One region of the Lysinibacillus sp. FSL P2-0066 genome, then DNA from elsewhere that is predicted to be linked to it. Evidence: riboswitches for the same ligand, from Rfam matches in the RefSeq annotation. Region 1 holds a riboswitch; each other region holds the start of a gene.
What was found. Region 1 has a riboswitch for thiamine pyrophosphate ahead of MKZ14_RS11725 (ABC transporter substrate-binding protein). Riboswitches for the same ligand answer to the same signal wherever they lie in the genome.
Positions count from the first base shown of each region.

Region 2: another riboswitch for thiamine pyrophosphate. It lies ahead of thiT (energy-coupled thiamine transporter ThiT); the one in region 1 lies ahead of MKZ14_RS11725 (ABC transporter substrate-binding protein).
Region 3: another riboswitch for thiamine pyrophosphate. It lies ahead of thiW (energy coupling factor transporter S component ThiW); the one in region 1 lies ahead of MKZ14_RS11725 (ABC transporter substrate-binding protein).
Region 4: another riboswitch for thiamine pyrophosphate. It lies ahead of thiM (hydroxyethylthiazole kinase); the one in region 1 lies ahead of MKZ14_RS11725 (ABC transporter substrate-binding protein).

Region 1 is NZ_CP150202.1:2,363,285-2,367,996, reverse strand. It holds gene parC (DNA topoisomerase IV subunit A) at 1-1,198, shown strand, start outside; TPP riboswitch at 1,307-1,417, shown strand; gene MKZ14_RS11725 (ABC transporter substrate-binding protein) at 1,572-2,567, shown strand; gene MKZ14_RS11720 (thiamine-binding protein) at 2,569-2,859, shown strand; gene MKZ14_RS11715 (ABC transporter permease) at 2,859-3,632, shown strand; gene MKZ14_RS11710 (ABC transporter ATP-binding protein) at 3,607-4,356, shown strand; gene MKZ14_RS11705 (TatD family hydrolase) at 4,346-4,712, shown strand, end outside.
Region 2 is NZ_CP150202.1:3,847,147-3,851,858, reverse strand. It holds gene MKZ14_RS19220 (SMC family ATPase) at 1-1,082, shown strand, start outside; gene MKZ14_RS19215 (hypothetical protein) at 1,124-1,246, opposite strand; gene MKZ14_RS19210 (DUF4870 domain-containing protein) at 1,302-1,625, opposite strand; TPP riboswitch at 1,752-1,859, shown strand; gene thiT (energy-coupled thiamine transporter ThiT) at 1,993-2,553, shown strand; gene map (type I methionyl aminopeptidase) at 2,716-3,471, shown strand; gene MKZ14_RS19195 (hypothetical protein) at 3,500-4,213, opposite strand; gene MKZ14_RS19190 (polyphosphate kinase) at 4,413-4,712, shown strand, end outside.
Region 3 is NZ_CP150202.1:835,861-840,572, reverse strand. It holds gene MKZ14_RS03945 (MFS transporter) at 443-1,639, shown strand; TPP riboswitch at 1,706-1,813, shown strand; gene thiW (energy coupling factor transporter S component ThiW) at 1,910-2,410, shown strand; gene MKZ14_RS03935 (VWA domain-containing protein) at 2,680-4,712, opposite strand, start outside.
Region 4 is NZ_CP150202.1:3,247,047-3,251,758, forward strand. It holds gene MKZ14_RS16210 (acyl--CoA ligase) at 1-1,452, opposite strand, end outside; TPP riboswitch at 1,644-1,741, shown strand; gene thiM (hydroxyethylthiazole kinase) at 1,827-2,594, shown strand; gene thiD (bifunctional hydroxymethylpyrimidine kinase/phosphomethylpyrimidine kinase) at 2,582-3,406, shown strand; gene thiE (thiamine phosphate synthase) at 3,396-4,040, shown strand; gene MKZ14_RS16230 (alpha/beta-type small acid-soluble spore protein) at 4,111-4,329, opposite strand; gene thiI (tRNA uracil 4-sulfurtransferase ThiI) at 4,474-4,712, opposite strand, start outside.

The DNA.
Region 1 (4,712 bases):
TACAGAGGTACAAGCAGAGGCCATTGTAAGCCTGCAATTATACCGTTTAACGAATACGGATATTACGGAGCTACGTCAGGAACAGGACGAGTTAAATAAGTTAATTGCGAAGCTAGAGGGGATTCTGCAAAGTGAGGCTAAGCTTGTGCGTGTTATTAAACAAGAGTTGCTAGATATTAAGAAACGCTTTACAGAACCACGCCGCTCGAAGATTGAGCAAGAAATTGAAGAAATTAAAATTACATTGGATGTCCTTGTGCCAAGTGAAGAGGTTGTCGTAACAGTAACGAAGGATGGTTATATTAAACGTACATCCACACGTTCTCATGCCGCTTCAAATGGGCAAGATTTTGCCATGAAGGATTCAGATTATTTATTGTATGAAGCAAACTTAAATACACAGCACCATCTATTGCTGTTCACAAATCGAGGCAATTATATTTATCAGCCTGTTCATGAGCTGCCTGATATACGCTGGAAGGATCTCGGCCAGCATATTTCAAGTATTGTGCCAACAGGGGAAGATGAATCCATTATTGCGGTTTATGGCTTCGAAACATTTGAACAGCCAAATACGTATGTCTTCACAGCCACAAAAGATGGCCAAATTAAGCGCTCACCACTCGCAGACTATGCGGTAACACGTTATTCAAAGCCAATTAAAACGATGAACGTCAAGGCTGGTGATGCGATGATCTATGCATCGTTTGTAACAGATGACGTGGAGCTAATGCTCACAACGGATACAGCCTATGCGATTCGTTTCCCGATGGAGGAATTACCAGTTACAGGTGTGAAAACAGGCGGTGTGAAAGGGATCACACTAAAAGATGGAGAAGCCTTAGTTGGAGTCAATGTATTACAGCCTGATGTTACCCAATATGTAGTCATTGTGACACAGCGTGGGGCCGTGAAGAAAATGAATGTCGCTGAAGTTGAAGTAGCAAGTCGTGCAAAACGTGGACTAAAAGTATTAACAGAGTTAAAAGCAAACCCTCACCGAATTGTGGCAGTTGTTCAAGCAACAGACGAGGAGCAGGTTGTGATTGAAACTGAAAAAGGTGTTCAAGAGGTGATTGACGTACAAGCATTATCTCGTGCGGATCGCCATTCCAATGGTTCATTTAAAGTGGATATTGCAACAGATGGAGCAATATCTCATGTTTTAACAGCCAAAAAAGAACAGAAACCAAGCTAAATGTATGCCCAGTCTCTAAGGAGTGCTGGGCTTTAAGCTTATTCAAAAAATAGCACCTTGTCATTTATGTGAAACTATGGGTATAATAATCATCGAAAAGTTCATAGCGAAAGAATGTAGGGGGGCTAGTAATTGCTAGCTGAGATTGTGTCCGATAGACGCTGACCCTTTGAACCTGATTTGGCTCGTACCAGCGTAGGGAACATCTATTCAAAAAAGCAAAGTTTTGAAGATTGATTGCAATACGTCTGGGAGGAATCCTAGGCGTTTTTTTATGTTTTCAAGCAACAGCTTGCCAACATTGTATACGCTTTCTTCTGGTGACAACATTCATTCATGAACACTTTCATATTACAAACTGGGAGGCTTTCGCATGAAAAAATGGTTATTTATTCTATTCGCAGCACTATTGACATTAGTAGGCTGCAGTGACAAGGGTGACAAGCAGGCTGCTGACAAGCTGAAAAAGGTGTCTGTGGTACTGGATTGGACGCCGAATACAAATCATACAGGACTATATGTTGCCAAAAAACTCGGTTATTTTGAGGAACAGGGCTTAGATGTTGATATTATCATGCCTGGTGAGGCGGGTGCAGATCAGCTTGTTGCTTCTGGAAAGGCGGATTTTGGCGTGAGCTATCAGGAAGGCATAACACAGGCACGAGTACAGGATGTGCCGCTGGTCTCAATCGCAGCTATTATACAGCATAATACATCTGGCTTTGCCTCTATTGCTTCAAAGGGCATTAAATCGCCAAAGGATTTTGAAGGAAAAACCTATGGTGGTTGGGGTGCGCCATTAGAGCAAGCCGTTTTACAATCACTAATGCAGACGGAAAATGCAGATATTAACAAGCTAGATATCGTCAATGCAGGCGATTTAGATTTCTTCACAATGATGGAAAAAGATATTGATTTTGCTTGGATTTATTATGCATGGACTGGTATTGAAGCTGAGCTGCGTGGGGAAAAGATCAATATGCTATATCTTACAGATTATAGTGATCAATTAGATTATTATACGCCAGTTTTAGCTACAAATGAAAAAATGATACAGGACAACCCTGATGTTGTGAAAGCCTTTCTGGCAGCTGCATCGAAGGGCTATGAATACGCAATTGAAAACCCAAGTGAAGCGGCTGATATTTTAATCGAAGCAGCTCCTGATTTAGATAAAGCGTTAGTGCATAAAAGTCAGGAGTGGCTGGCCAATAAATACCAGGACGATGCCAAGCAATGGGGAGAGCAAAAGCTTTCTGTGTGGGAAAATTACGCGAAATGGATGTTAAGCAATCAAGTACTAGAGGGCGAATTTGATGCGAAAAAAGCCTTTACTAATGATTTCTTACCTAAAAAGGAGGCCAAATAAGATGGCAAATTCATTAATCAGTGTACAAATCATTCCGAAGACAGAGAAATATGAAGATGTTATACCATATGTCGATGCAGCAATTGCGGTGATCGATGCTTCTGGAGTGAAATATGAGGTACATCCATTGGAAACAACGATGGAGGGTGAGCTGTCAACATTGCTCCAAATCATTGAAAAAATGAATGACAAGATGATTGAGCTTGGTGCCATTAATGTCATTACACAAGTCAAAATTTTATATCAGCCAACGGGTATTACGATGGATACATTAACGGAGAAATATCAGTAATGAAACGTGCATTACAGAAGGGAAGGACGATAATTTTTATCGCCTTCCTCTTATTCATATGGGAACTAATCGTGCGTATGGCTGAAGTTCCACATTGGTTATTACCCGCGCCAAGTAGTATTTTGTCGGAGGCACTCCAGTCATATCATACCTTTCTACCACATGCATTCGCTACGGTGCAATTAGCCCTACTAGGTTTGGCCATTGGCATTGCTTGTGGGCTAACGGTGGCAGTAGTGTTGCATCGGTTTACATTCATTCGGGAGCTGTTTTATCCAATTCTTATTATGTCGCAAAATGTTCCTATTCTTGTCTTGGCACCACTGCTTATTATTTGGTTTGGCTTCGGCTTATTACCGAAGCTTATCATTATTTGTCTTGTGTGCTTTTTCCCGATTGTCATTGCGGCAATGGATGGATTCAGGCAAACAGCACCTGAGTTAAAGCATTATTTTGCTATGGTTGGTGCTACAAAGGCACAAACCTTTTGGAAGCTAGAATGGCCTCATGCCTATCCTGCTATTTTTTCAGGCATTAAAATTGCGGCTACATATAGTGTGATGGGGGCTGTCATTGCGGAGTGGCTTGGTGCAAAAAAGGGTATTGGCGTTTACATGACCCTAGCCCAGTCCTCCTTCCGTACGGATCGCGTATTTGTGGCAATTTTTGCGATTGTTCTCTTGAGCTTACTATTGTTTAGTGGTATTCGTTTGATTGAAAAATTCATGGTGAAGGGGAGAGGCTATCATGCTCAGCATTCAAAACATCGCTAAATCCTTCGATACACTGCAAGTTCTCAATCATCTATCGTTTGACGTCAAGGATGGCGAGTTTGTGGCCATAGTTGGTCCTTCGGGCAGTGGGAAGAGCACACTTTTTCAATTAATTGGTGGTGTTTCGCCAATTGATCAAGGAGCCATTTTATTAAATGGAGAGGATATCCAGCGAAAAAAAGGAACGATTGGCTATATGCCACAGCAGCCATGTCTATTACCCTGGCGTACAATAGTAGAAAACGTCACGCTTGTAGAAGAATTACACAATAAACCGAATGTTGAACGTGCTAAGGAATGGTTGGAAAAAGTTGGTCTTGCCTCCTTTATCCATGCCTACCCGAACGAACTGTCTGGAGGTATGCAGCAGCGTGTGTCCTTTATTCGTGCAATGATCAGTGATAAACCGATTTTATGCTTAGACGAACCATTTTCTGCGTTGGATGAGTTTACTCGACTGGAAATGCAGGCATGGCTTTTATCCATCTGGGAAGAGTACCGTAAATCCATTCTATTTGTTACACATAGCATTGAGGAAGCTCTCTTTTTAGCCGATCGCATACTTGTTTTAACCAAGCGTCCAGCAACCGTTAAAAAGGAAATCATCGTGCCATTTGAGAGACCCCGGAAAGAGGAGATTCGACATTCTGCAGCATTCACAGCGTTAAAGCAACAATTATTTATGTATTTACAGGAGGAAAAGGGTGATATGTATGTTGATTGATGCGCATATTCATTTGGATCAGTACACCGATGAGGAAATTCCCTCCTTATTAGAAGAAGTGAAAGCTGTCATCGCGGTTAGTATGCAACTTGCCTCTTGTGAAAGAACGTTGCGTTTAGCGAACAGCTATCAGCAAGTAAAGGCTGCTTTTGGCTTTCATCCTGAACAGCCTTTACTAAGTCCAAATGATGAGGCAGCTTTATTCGATTGGATTCGTTCGCATCAGGATGACATGGTTGCTATTGGTGAGGTGGGTCTACCTTATTATTTAAGACAAGAGCAAGCGATTGATGAACGTCCCTATGTGGCGCTATTAGAGCGTTTTGTTGTATTGGCGAAGGAGCTGGACAAGCCAA
Region 2 (4,712 bases), 1.5 Mb from region 1:
TACCAACTTTACAGCAATTAAAGCAACAACTTATGGATGTTAGCAAACAGAAAGAAGCGCTTCAAAAAAGTTGGCAAGCAAGTCAAGAAAATTTGCATGCAGCAAAGGAAGCGGCTAGCAATGCAACACTAACTGTAGAAATTGCCAAACAGTCCTTTGAGGAATTACAGCTTAAAATAAATGAAAAGCTTCAGCAATTTACAGCAAATATGCAAGAAATAGGTTTCGAAAGCTATGAGGCTTATGCTACTGCTAAACGGAGTGTCATACAATTAGATGCACTTCGAAAAGCATGTAGCGACTATGCTTTACAAGTACACACGTTGCAAATCCAGATTACCGAAGGGGCTACATATCTTCAAGGGAAAGAGAAGCAAGATTTAGTGGCGATGGAAGCAAGGGTAGAACAGCATCGTATTTCTTATGAGGAAGCATTTAAACGTTTGCAACAGTTGAATGGATTTGCACAAGCATGCCAAGGCTTTAGTGAAAAGGTGAAAGAAATAGCGAAAGAGCTTCATTTACTTGAACAAGAAGCAGGGCGAGTAAAGGAGCTCTATGGATTATTAAATGGACAAAACTCGAAAAAGCTATCCTTTGAGCGTTATATCCAAATTAATTACTTAGATCAAATTACAGTTGCTGCCAATATACGGCTATATCATTTATCAAACGGTCAATTTGAGCTTAGGCGCTCAGATAGGTTAGAAAAGCATGCGAAGCAAAGTGGACTTGGTCTTGATGTTTATGATGCCTATACGGATCAATTACGAGATGTCAAAACATTATCAGGTGGCGAGAAATTTAATGCTTCGTTAAGCCTTGCATTGGGGATGGCAGATGTGATTCAAAGCTTCCAAGGTAACATTCATATTGAAACGATGTTTATTGATGAGGGCTTTGGCTCACTTGATGAGGAATCACTAAATAAAGCAATTGATACATTAATTGATTTACAGGATTCTGGTCGCATGATTGGTGTAATTTCGCATGTACCTGAATTGAAATCTGCGATGCCAGCGGTTTTACATGTGGAAAAAACATTGAATGGCCATAGTCAAACCCATTTTGAAGTGAAATAAAATGAAGGTGTATTTCCAGAAAAAAGGAATACGCCTTCGTTTTATTTTTTTCTAGCTGGGGTTGTAGGCGTTGTTCCCTTTTTTGCAGCCATTACTTTTTTTACGATAGGAATAACAATAGGTGCTAACTTGACGGCAGTTTTTACAACGTTTGATACTTTCATCCTAAAACAGCTCCTTTTACAATTACTACTACCTGTTTCACTTAAAAATAAAACATTAACGGATAACACGAACAGCCTGAATTATATTCCAAATCACAATACCTAGTGAGACGAGCGCATAGATGGCGAATGAAGTAAACCAAATAATCATCATGGTCTTGTTGCTGGAGGTTGGATCTAAACTAAATGTAGAAAAAACAAAGACAATAAAGAATAGAATGCCAAAAACAAAAGGTATTAAATGAGAGACAAGTGCACGAATCGAATGTCTTTTTACATCACTGTCTTTTGTCACAAAATAAACAATTAATGGAACGATAAAAGGGGCGAAGAAAATACTAAGATAACTAAAGGCAGCTAAAATTTTTTGATTCTCCATAGTTGTACCTCCTTTTTAAATATTTACGCATGAAAAACAGCAAAGTTTCAAAAAATATATTGTATAGAAGGTTGTAATCCTCCTATCCATTGCGTACAATGAGATTGTTCAAATAAATTCAGATGTAACGACCACAAGGGGAGCTGATGATGTCAGCTGAGACTGGGCACGTAATGCCTTGACTCTTCGAACCTGTAAGTTAACGCTTGCGTAGGGATGTGGATAGAAACCGACACTTGTACGATGTGAGGCTCTGTCCTGACATCGTTTTTTCATTCTTAAAGGAAAAAGGTGTCAGAAAGAGACATATCAGCGCTTTTCTATTCCTGCTCTTGTATCCTACATCGGAACAAAGGAGAGAATATGTATGGACAAAAAAAGACTATTAATGCTAGTGGAGATTGCGATTTTTGCAGCGATTGGTCTCGTACTGGATCAAGTTTCCTTTAAAGTATGGGCACAAGGCGGTTCAGTTAGTCTTGTTATGGTACCAATTATGTTAATAGCATTTCGCTGGGGCTTAGTAGCTGGGTTAACAACGGGACTACTTGTGGGTGTTATGCAAACAATGTTTGGTTCCTATATAGTGCACTGGCTACAAGGATTATTGGATTATGGAGTTGCTTTTACAGTTGTAGGTTTAGCGGCGGTTGTACGTGGACCAGTGTTAGACGCTGCTAAACATATGAATAAAACAAAAATGGCACTTTATATAATAATAGGTACCGTTTTCGCAGGCTTCTTACGATACACAGCACATACAATTGCTGGTGCTGTATTTTTTGCCGAATATGCGGGCGACCAAAATGCATGGATCTATTCCATCATCTACAATGGTACATATATGCTACCAGCAACTATATTAACGGCAATCGTTGGTGTTCTTTTATTCACAGCCGCTCCACAATTAATGCAAAGAAAAGCTTAATGCAAGTCCCTTCACATGAGTGGAGGGACTTTTTTGTCGTGAATAGCTCTTTTAGCACTTTGCAAAGTAGGAAAGCATACAATATTTAAAGCGTTTATCGTTATACGCATAAAAAGTTATGTTATATTAAAGAATAGATATTAGATGAAAGGGACGTTATACATGATTGTAAAAACGCAAGAAGAGATTGAAGCTTTTAAAAAAATAGGACGCATTTGTGCTGAAATTCGTGAAGCGATGAAAGCTGCTACAAAACCAGGTGTTACAACACTTGAGCTTGATGAAATTGCTGGCCGCATGTTTGCAGAGGCAGGCGCTATTTCTGGACCAAAGGGAGAATATGATTTCCCAGGGTATACATGTATTAGTGTTAATGAAGAAGTAGCACATGGTATTCCAGGAAAGCGTGTTATTCAAGAAGGGGATATCGTAAATATTGATGTTTCTGGCTCTTTAAATGGTTATTTTGCTGACACAGGAATTTCATTTGTTGTTGGTGATGGCTATGAGGACAAAGAAAAGCTTTGTCGTGTTGCCAAAAGCGCCTTTGATCGAGCAATGACAAAGGTAAAGGCTGGATCTAAATTAAATCAAATTGGTAAAGCAGTTGAACGCGAGGCAAATGCTAATGGCCTAACTGTTATTATGAATTTAACAGGTCATGGCTTAGGTCAATCTTTACATGATGAACCCAACCATATTTTAAATTATTACGATGCATGGGATTCTACCATTATGAAAGAAGGTATGGTACTTGCGGTTGAGCCATTTATCTCAGCAAATGCAGAGCATATCGTAGAAGCTGGTGATGGCTGGACATTCGTGACACCGGATAAATCACTTGTAGCTCAAATCGAACATTCAGTCATTGTGACAAAAGATAAACCGATTATCTTAACGTCATTAGACGAAGAATAGGATGCAATGAAAAATCCTGCTAACCAATTTATTTTTGGTAGGCAGGATTTTTTTTAATAAATAAAATGCCAACAAAGAGAACACCACATAAAAATAAAGCAGCTGTAGTGACAAGTAGCTCATCAAAACCATTATGTATGGCGATTCCAATATAAGCCCAAATAAAAACACTCGGAAACATAACATCAAAGTGATGGAAACGGATATGTAGTGCAATTACTCCTCCTAATGTCAGTAAAATCACTGCCCAAAGAGGCGTACTGAGACCAAAGCCATTCCAACCATAAGCCGTTAACGTAAAGCTTGTATTTGTTATAAAAATAAATGTCATCCATGCCAAATAAATGGAGAAAGGAATACGACCAGACAAGGCTTTGTCCTGAAGAGGGTACGTATTATACAACATAAATAAATACAAGACTAAGAGTAATGTAATGCCAAGAGAAACAATAAATAACTCATGATGCCAGACGTATAACGTCAATGCTTGTAATATATTTATGCAACTAAAAAGCGCAGACTGTTTCAAAGTTGTCTTTTTCATGTTCATAACTAACCAATAACCGAGTAAAAAATAAATGATAATCCAAATTACATGACTTACACTAACTGGTGCAAATACAACAGAAAAACGATTAGCGATTTCTAGCGAAGATTGACCGTTGATGTTCACGAAAAAGGATGAAAAGGTTAGGATGATTGAGACAAGATAAGAGATTGTCATCATAATAAACCGAGGCATGTTTTCCTCTCCCTTCGTGTTAGATTGTATAGGGAAAAGACAAATAAGTATAGTACTGTCACTTTTTTTATTATAACGGAAATTTCCAACAATGTATTGTGTTGTTTTACTATTTATACCTACAATTTACCATGTCTGATAGGCATCCATATCTTTCTTTAGTACAATAAGAATATCCAAATAAAAGGAGTGAAGTTTCATGACACAAAATTTGAAAAATCTAGATCTAACTGTTGAACTAGACAAAAAAATGTATAAAAAGAAATTAAAAGTACTCCAATATGAAATGTTGAACGCACAACAATTTTTATTAAAAAACAAGATTGGCTTGATTTTGGTATTCGAAGGAATGGATGCAGCTGGTAAAGGTGGCGCTATTAAACGATTAATCGAACGTGTCGATCCTCGCGGTTATGTTGTACATCCTATATCTGCCCCTCAAGCTCATGAATTACGCTACAATTATTTACAACGATTTTGGAGAAAATTGCCTCAGCAT
Region 3 (4,712 bases), 1.5 Mb from region 1:
TTCTATTAAATTAAGAACATTATCCATCAACTATTTGTATTATTATATTTAGAAAATAATTTAACTAGAATTTGAAGATTCCCCACATCTTCTGTTATGAAAAAACCTCGCATATAGATACTTGTCACCTATCCTGCACAAATTGTTTTATCAATAAGCAAGCCATAAAAATGTACTTTTAGTATTACATAACCTTCACTCATTACTTCTGAACATAGTTAAACTTTATGCCATTACAGACAAACTCACAAATTTCACAAGCGAAGTCCATCCATTCTTATTACAAAAGTGGATTATTTTACAATTCTTGGTGCCCTGACGAAACCTTTTGTGGAAAACCATTCTAAATATAGAACCAACTCTATAATCTTAACTATTAGCCAAGCAATAATTCTTTATGATAGACTGTACTATATTTGATTACAAAAAGGGGGTTCATTCGATGACCCAGCAGAAGTCCAATAAGGCGGCTTTGTATATTTTAATGTTTAATATGTTTATCGCAATGGGGAGTATCGGCATAATTATTCCTGTCATGCCAGAGTATTTAAAAATATTTGGTGCAGCAGGACAAGTTCTAGGTATGCTAATTGCAACGTTCGCCTTAGCTCAATTCGTATTTTCTCCTATTGCTGGGAATCTTTCAGATCAGTACGGTCGAAAAAATTTAATTATTTTCGGTCTTATCGTAACAGGTCTTGCTCAAATCGGTTTCGGCCTTGCTACAGATGTATGGATGCTCTTTTTAGCACGCTTTTTAGGTGGTCTAGGTTCCGCATTTGTTGCACCTCCTATTATGGCTTTTGTTGCTGACGTCACAACCTATGAAGAACGTGGGAAAGGTATGGGGATGTTGGGTGCCGCTATGTCTCTTGGCTTTATGATTGGGCCAGGAATCGGTGGTTTCTTAGCAAAGGTAAGCTTACATTTTCCATTTTTCACCGCTGGAGCTGCAGCCATCCTAGCTTCTATTTTATCTTATTTCTTATTACCATCTACCAAACCAAACACTGCTCAGCAGAAACAAAAGCAAGACAATCTGGCGAAGCAAATGGCTCGTTCCATACATATGCCTTATTTTGTAATGCTTATTATTATGCTGGTGTTCTCATTCGGAATTGCAAATTTCCAAACGACATTATCATTATTTGTGACAGAAAAGTTTAATTACACACCTGTGGATATAGCAATTATATTAGTTGTTGGTGGTGCTTTTGGAGTAGTAGTACAAATGTTTATCATTACACCACTGTTCAATCGCTTCGGTGAAATGAAAGTAGTACTTGTCAATTTATTTATTGCAGCTGTTGCTATTTTCTTAATATTATTTGTTTCTGGCTTTGCCCTTATATTAGTTGTAGCAACGATTTTCTCTACAGCAACGACATTAATTCGTCCAGCTGTTAATACACTTATCTCAAAGCTTGCAGAGAAAGAGCAAGGATTTGCTGCGGGCTTGAATAATGCCTATATGAGCCTTGGGAATATGATTGGACCTGCTTTAGCTGGTCTATTATTTGACTGGAATATGAATAGCCCCTATATTTTCGGATCTATCATATTATTAGCCTGCTTCTTCCTTGCGCTCATCTGGACATTGAAAAAAGCACCTCATTTAATGCATCCCGATACAAAATAGTCTGAAAAATCATTGACTATTTTTAGCAGTATGTTACATTATTGTTGATTCACAAAATTGAATGATTTTAACCACTAGGGGAGTCTTTAAAAGGCTGAGACGTATATGGTAATATACGGACCCTTTGAACCTGATCTAGTTCATACTAGCGGAGGGAAGTGGCGCTACTTGCTATTGTCACTATATACAGGCAAGGCCGCTTCCTATTGTGTTTCAAGGAGGCGGCCTTTTTATTTTTCCTCACGAACTTTATCAAAAGGAGTGAACCTTATGTCAATTCGTAAATTAACAGTTATGGCTTTATTAGTAGCCATTGCTGTTGCAGGGTCTACTTTCATATCCATCCCAACAGGAATCGCACGTGCATACCCCGTTCAGCATGCTATTAATGTGATAGGAGCCATTATACTTGGACCCGTACCAACAGTTATTGTTGCCTTTGTCACGGCTATCATTCGAATCCTTACCGGGACAGGCTCTCTATTAGCTATCCCTGGAAGTGTCATTGGCGCGTTCTGTGCTGCCCTTGCCTATAAATATAGCAGTAAAATGTGGTTAGCATGTATCGGAGAAGTTGTAGGCACTGGCATTCTTGCTTCACTTATTGCCGTCCCTTATGCAAAATTATTCATGGGCACATCTGTAGCAGCTCTCTTCTTCCTACCAGCCTTTTTAACATCAAGTATAATCGGCGCCATTTTAGGTGTTATGGTTGCTAGCAGCTTGTGTAAAACGGAGCTAGTAAAGAGGTTTAATTCTTCTCTTTATTGAGAGGGGAGAATAGGAGCATTCTTTGAAATAGGGGTAGTCCAAATTAAAGCGTCTCTCTTCATTTTATGAGAAGGCTGTGCCCAAACTTGGACGTCTTTCTTCCTTTATGAGCGGCAATGGCTCTTCTTAGAGCGCCTTTCTTCTCCTTATGAGCAAAGAGCCCACTTTTTAGATCACCTTGCCGCTCTCTACAAAGGGAGCAACTCTCTATTCAAACAATACAAAAAAAGCAGTGCAAACCTATTAAAGTTTGCACTGCCTCCTCCATTTTAAGATCTCTTTTTCATGCCTTTTAATAACTGTGCTACATTTGTATTCTCTGCCTGTACAGGTTTTTCCTCAACCAGCGGCTCTTTCTTCTTCGCGTTCGTTAGGAAATTCCAACCAAAACGTCTTATGGTAATATCAATAAAGAATAGGAGCATACTCGCTAAGAGCAGCCATGTGGCAATATTTTGCCGATCTGCTCCTTTTGTCGTAAAGTCACGGAAGACATCTTGTGGTTCCTTTAAAACAGTGCCTCCTGTTTGTTGAGTCAACTCTTCTATCAGTTGATTATTTACAGGGAGTAGTTCGTATTCGGCACTATAAGGAACACTTAGACCTGCCTGGTAAATGGCCTGCTTTTCATCTGCTACACGGAAGAAAATTAATCCAGGTTCAGCTTGTACTACAGCTCGAACTTGAGATGCGGAAATGGTTTCAAGTTGTGTTTCTAGCTCCTCCCCTGCTTCATTTACCGCTACAATATCTAAAAATGCGGCTTCATTTGTAGGGTCTGTAATCATAAAGGAACCATCTGCTTCCAATCTTACATCATAGGCTACATCATTGTAGCTTGGTAGCATTTGAGAAATAAGTGTTTGCCAAAATGCTCCCCAATTCTGCCATCTTGCCCAATCTCCTGTCCATTTACCCGTTGAATCAGATGTAAAGGCAAATGTTTTACCAAGACCATATTGCCACTGGGCTAACACAGGATCTTCCTTCTCGCTTTCTGCCACAACAGTAGCCCCCTGTTTTGCCGTTGTCCCAATGTATGCATTCATTTGTGGGACACCATTAGCAAACAGTGAATTCCATCCTGGTGCATTATAAATTGCCGGATAGAATGGATTGTCCTCAATATACGTTCGGGAAATCATAGCTGTTTCACGAGATAAAATAGAAGGAATGGTTTGCTCATCTATCACATCATAGAAACGTCCACTGCCCATGTCACTAAGCGCTTCTAATAAGTTCGCATCGGCATCTTGTCCAATCGCTACTGTCGATAAGGTTATACCCTCTTCTTTTCCTTCAGCAATTAAATCCTCATAGTTCCCTGCCTGTGATTGCCCATCTGTTAAGAGAATAATATGCTTACGTTGGAGCTTTAAATCAGCAAGGTTCTCGTAGGCTTTAGCTAGTGAACTATAGATTTCTGTTCCACCACCAGGTGTTACTGATAAAATAGTATCCACAGCCTCTTCTTTACTGCTAAGAGGCCCTGTCTCTATAATCTCCCAAGGACGATCATCAAAGGCGATGAATCCTAATGTATCCTCGTCTCGCAACATCTCAACAGAACGTGCCGCTGCTTCCTTAGCAAGCTCAAGCTTCGAGCCTTGCATACTGCCAGAACGGTCAAGTACAATCACTAATCCTAAGGAAGGTAATTGCTCTTTGCCCTTAATTTCCATTTCCACTGGCAATAAGGTTTCAATCGGTGTTTTAAAATAGCCGCCTAGACCAAAACTATTTTCTCCACCCACCATTGTAAAACCAACACCAAAGTTTTTGACTGCTTGCTCTATAACACTCATTTTTGCTTCACCCACTAAATGACCTGGCACATTGTCGAAAATAATAGCATTATATTGCAAATAGCTGGATAGTTCATTTGGTAGACTGTCGGGCGCTACAACATCATAGGCAATCGATTGACTACCAAGTGCTGCTCCGATTGGTGAAGCTGTTTCATAACCATTCACGATTAATAAATGTGGTTCACTTTGAACCATTGTGACACTCGTTAGCTTATTGTTTTCAAAAATAGCATCCTGACCAACTTGAACAACGGCTTCATATTTTACAAGCCCTTCAGCTGTTGCTGCATGTTTATAGGTAAACACATTCGTGCCTTCAGTCAGCTCAATGGCCTCTCGATGAATAAGCTCATCATTTTCATATAATAACAGCTCACCTTGGGCCGCTGATGTTGCATGTATGTCTGTCACTAATTGTTGCTGCTCTCCAACATAAGCAACCTGAGGGGATACAAAGCTTTTTAATGACACATCGTTGACAACTGGCTGACTAA
Region 4 (4,712 bases), 880 kb from region 1:
ATGACTTTGAAGTGTTTGAATAAGCGCTGCATCACCTTTTTCACCATTGTGTAGAACGATAAATGCCTTGACGATATTCCCACGGACTTTATCAGGACTCGCAATGACAGCAGCCTCTTTTACGGTTGGATGCTTCATTAAAGCATCCTCTACTTCAAAAGGGCCAATTGTATAGCCTGAGGATATAATGACATCGTCTCCTCGACCATCAAACCAAAAGTAGCCATCTTCATCTTTATAGGCTCGATCTCCTGTAATATACCAATCCCCACGAAATTGTAAATTTGTACGTTCAGGATCATTTAAATATTTTTTAAAGAGGGCTGGTGTTTCACGATGTACAGCAATATCACCCACTTCTCCGATTGTAACGGGTTTGCCCAAATCATTAATAATTTCAACAGTGTTGCCGGGAGTAGGTTTCCCCATAGAGCCAACTCTTGCTTCCATCCCTACCATTGTGCCCACCAATAATGTATTTTCCGTTTGTCCATAGCCATCTCGTACTTGTAATTTGAATGTTTCCAAGAATACTTTAATGACCTCACTATTTAATGGCTCACCAGCTGATACGGCTTGGCGAATGGCACTTAGATCATATTCATGTAAATTTTCAAGCGCTGCCATAAAACGATATTCAGTTGGTGTACAGCATAGTACATTAATTTTGAATTTCTCAAGCAATGCTAGATAAGAAGCTGCATCGAATTTACCTTTGTAGACAAATGCAGTAGCACCACTACCTAAAATAGCTAGAAACGGACTCCATATCCATTTTTGCCATCCTGGTGCTGCAGTTGCCCAAACAATATCATTTTCTTGTACACCCATCCAATGTGGTGCTGTTGTTCGTAAATGTGCATAGCCCCAACTATGCGTATGCACTGCTGCTTTGGGATTTCCTGTTGTTCCACTTGTATAGGCTAAAAATGCATTGTCTGTGCTTTTTGTTGGGATAGGATTTATGTAGGTTGTAGGTTGATTATGCATCTTTTCAAGTATGTTTTGCCAAGGTTTGTGCGCATTTCCTATGACAAATTGCAGTAAGCCTTGTAAATTTCCCACTTGATCAAACTGTTCGATATAGGGTTCAAATGCAATAACTGCTTTAGCATTTGCATGATGAATTCGATACTCAATATCCTTTGTTCTTAACATTTCAGAACTTGGAATAATGGTTAAACCCGCTTTCAATGCAGCAATATATACAATATATGCTTCCACAGAGCGTGGGACCATCACTAAAATGACATCACCTTTCTTTAAGCCTTGCTTGGTGAAAACATGTGCTGCTTGATTTGCCTTTTCCAATAAATGTGCATATGTAATACATTGGATGTCTTGGTTTTCTTCATAAATGATTAAAGCATTTTTGGTTGCATCCTGAGCATATTTTTCAATTTCCTCTGCTATGTTATACCATTCTGGTGCAATTAAATCTTGTCTTTTCATGGCAATTGCCTCCCTTTTGCTATGACACATTATAAAACTCTTTTTTCAGCATTTTCAATGGTTTGTGCTTGATTTCGGTAAAGTCATGACAACTATCATACTCTCCTATATGGCATCGGTCACATTTTATCCATAGGAAAACTTGCTATTGAATACAAATGAAAAGTATGGTACATTTTGGTCAACTATAAGCAAGATTGCAGGGGGACTCGTAAGAGTTGAGAAGGTAAAACCTGACCCTTTGAACCTGTTAGTTAATACTGACGTAGGGAGCAATAACATCGTTTTTTCAGATGAAAGGCTCTTTTTCGTGCATTTTTACACAAAAAGGGCCTTTTTTGCATGCTTACGTCCATCCCAAAAGGAGGACTACAATGATTTTTCAAACAATTCGTCAACAGCAACCACTTATCCATTGCATCACCAATTATGTAGTGGCAAATTTTCAAGCAAATGGTTTATTAGCGATAGGTGCTTCACCAGTAATGGCCGATGACTGTCAAGAGGTAGAGGAAATGGTAGCGATTGCTCAAGCATTATTAATTAATATCGGAACACTCAATGATCGCACAAAAAGTGCCATGTTATTAGCAGGTATAAAAGCCAATGCACTTGGTATTCCTGTTATTTTAGATCCTGTCGGAGTTGGAGCCACAACTTATCGTAAGGAAACCGTAAGAAACTTACTTGAGAACATACAATTTGCCGTGATTCGCTGTAATCTCGGCGAGCTTGCAGCAATAGCTGGTGTAGATTGGCAACAAAAAGGCGTCGATAGTGGGCAAGGCACTATCGCAATGGAAGTAGAAGCCACATCATTAGCTCAACGCTATCAATGCATTGTTATTGTAACGGGAGAGCGTGATTTTATAACTGATGGCAAGCATAGCCAATGGATCGCTGGTGGTCATCCACAAATGACAGAAGTTACGGGTACAGGTTGTTTACTTAGCGCAATTTGTGGTGCAGCCTATAGTGTAAGCCATAGCCCTTACCAACAATTAACGGAGACCCTAACTTACTATAAAAAAGCAGGTGTACTAGCATCAGCATTTACTGCAGACATTGGTGATTTTCAAATAGCTTTCCTCAATGCTATACATCGTTTGTCAAAGGATGGTGCAACTTCATGCATATTGTAACGACAATCGCCGGCTCAGATTGTGGGGGCGGTGCAGGTATACAGGCTGATTTAAAAACATTTCAGGAATTAGAAGTGTTTGGTACTTCTGTGATTACTGCTTTAACTGCACAAAATACATTGGGTGTATCAGGTGTTTGTCCAATTGACGTTTCCTTTATAAAAAAACAATTTGAAGCCTTAGTAGAAGATTTTCCAATAGCTGCGATTAAAACAGGAATGCTTTATTCGGCAGATATTATCAAAGCCATTGCACGCATGATCGGTGAGCTAAACATTCCACTGATTGTTGATCCAGTGATGATCGCAAAAGGAGGAGAAAGCCTATTACAGCAAGAAGCTATCAATGCCTTATGCTCAACTTTACTACCACTTGCTACGGTTGTTACGCCCAACATACCCGAAGCAGAGACACTTACAGGGAGAACTATTCAGCATTTTGAAGACATAAAAGACGTAGCTCAAAGCTTGTTACAGCTAGGTGTACAATGTGTCATCATTAAAGGTGGTCATTTAGCAAATCCACTTTATGCTATTGATTACGTATTTATCAAAAATGGACCTTCTTTTTCGATGCAGTCTCCTCGAATCCAAACAAAAAATACGCACGGTACTGGATGTACATTTTCGGCAGCACTTACTGCTTTTCTTGGGCGAGGATTTGCTATGGAAGAAGCTATTATTGAAGCTAAAAAGTTTATCCAATTAGCAATTATGTATGATTTATCGATTGGAAATGGTCATGGACCCACTAATCATTTTGCTTACCAACAGTATAAGGATGCCTGTGAGGTGATGATTCATGAAACGTGAGGATTTGCAGCTTTATTTTATTATGGGTACCAGCAACGTGTCTCCTCAACAACAACCTATCTATATCCTAGAAAAAGCCTTACAAGCAGGCATTACAATGTTTCAATTTCGTGAAAAAGGCCCTCATGCATTAACTGATCTTGCCTATGAACAATTTGCACGCCAATGTCAAAAACTATGTCATCAATATAATGTACCCTTTATCGTAAATGACGATATTGAGCTTGCGATACGACTGGAAGCTGATGGAGTTCATATCGGGCAAGATGATTTGCCTGTAGGTGAAGCTCGTAAAAAAATTGGGAACATGATTCTTGGTGTTTCTGTCCATTGCGAGGAAGAATTACAAATAGCTATTAACCATCAAGCTGATTATGTTGGGATCGGTCCAATCTTTCCAACATCCTCTAAAAGTGATGCACAACCACCATGTGGTACATCTTTTTTACAGCAGGCTCGTTCTCTTTATCCTGAATTACCGATTGTAGCGATTGGTGGAATAAACTGCACAAATGCACAAACTGTATTTCAAACTGGGGCTGATGGTGTTGCTGTAATTTCAGCTATCTGTGAAAGCGAAGATGTGGAGCATACAGTAAATACATTTAGATCTTTATCTTGTATAAATAAATGAACAATAAACAAACTAAAACCAGTGCCTTTTACGGTCACTGGTTTTAAGTTTATAAATGCTTAATCAGCATTTATTGGTTGTTGTTTGGCATACCTTTTAATTGAGATTCTGCCATTTGTACAAGACGTTTAGTGATTTCACCACCAACGGAACCGTTGGCACGAGCTGAAGCTTCAGCTCCTAATTGAACACCAAATTCTTGTGCAATTTCGTATTTCATTTGATCTAGTGCTTGTTGTACACCAGGTACTGCAAGCTGGTTTGAACTACGGTTGTTGTTTGAAGCCATGTTTCTCACCTCCTTGTGAATATAGAATGTGCGATATTAGATTTTTAATACAAAAAAATTAGAGGTAAATTGTACCTCCATTGGAATAACGATATCCATGCAAAAAAGCCGTCTCAAAACGGCTTTGAGACGGCTTTTAAATCCTTATAGAAGATCTGCAAATTTATCTTGTTGTTGTTCTTCTTTCTTAGGGAAAATATAGACCTCGCGATTTTTCACTGCTCGCTCGATCAATTCATCAAAGTCAGAGAAGCTTTCATAATGCTCAACCTTTTCAAGCTTTGGTTTTGTTTTTGGACTTGCTGGTGTAAAAATCGTACAGCAATCTTCAAATGGCTGAATAGATGTTTCGTATGTGCCGATTTTTTCTGCAATATCAATGA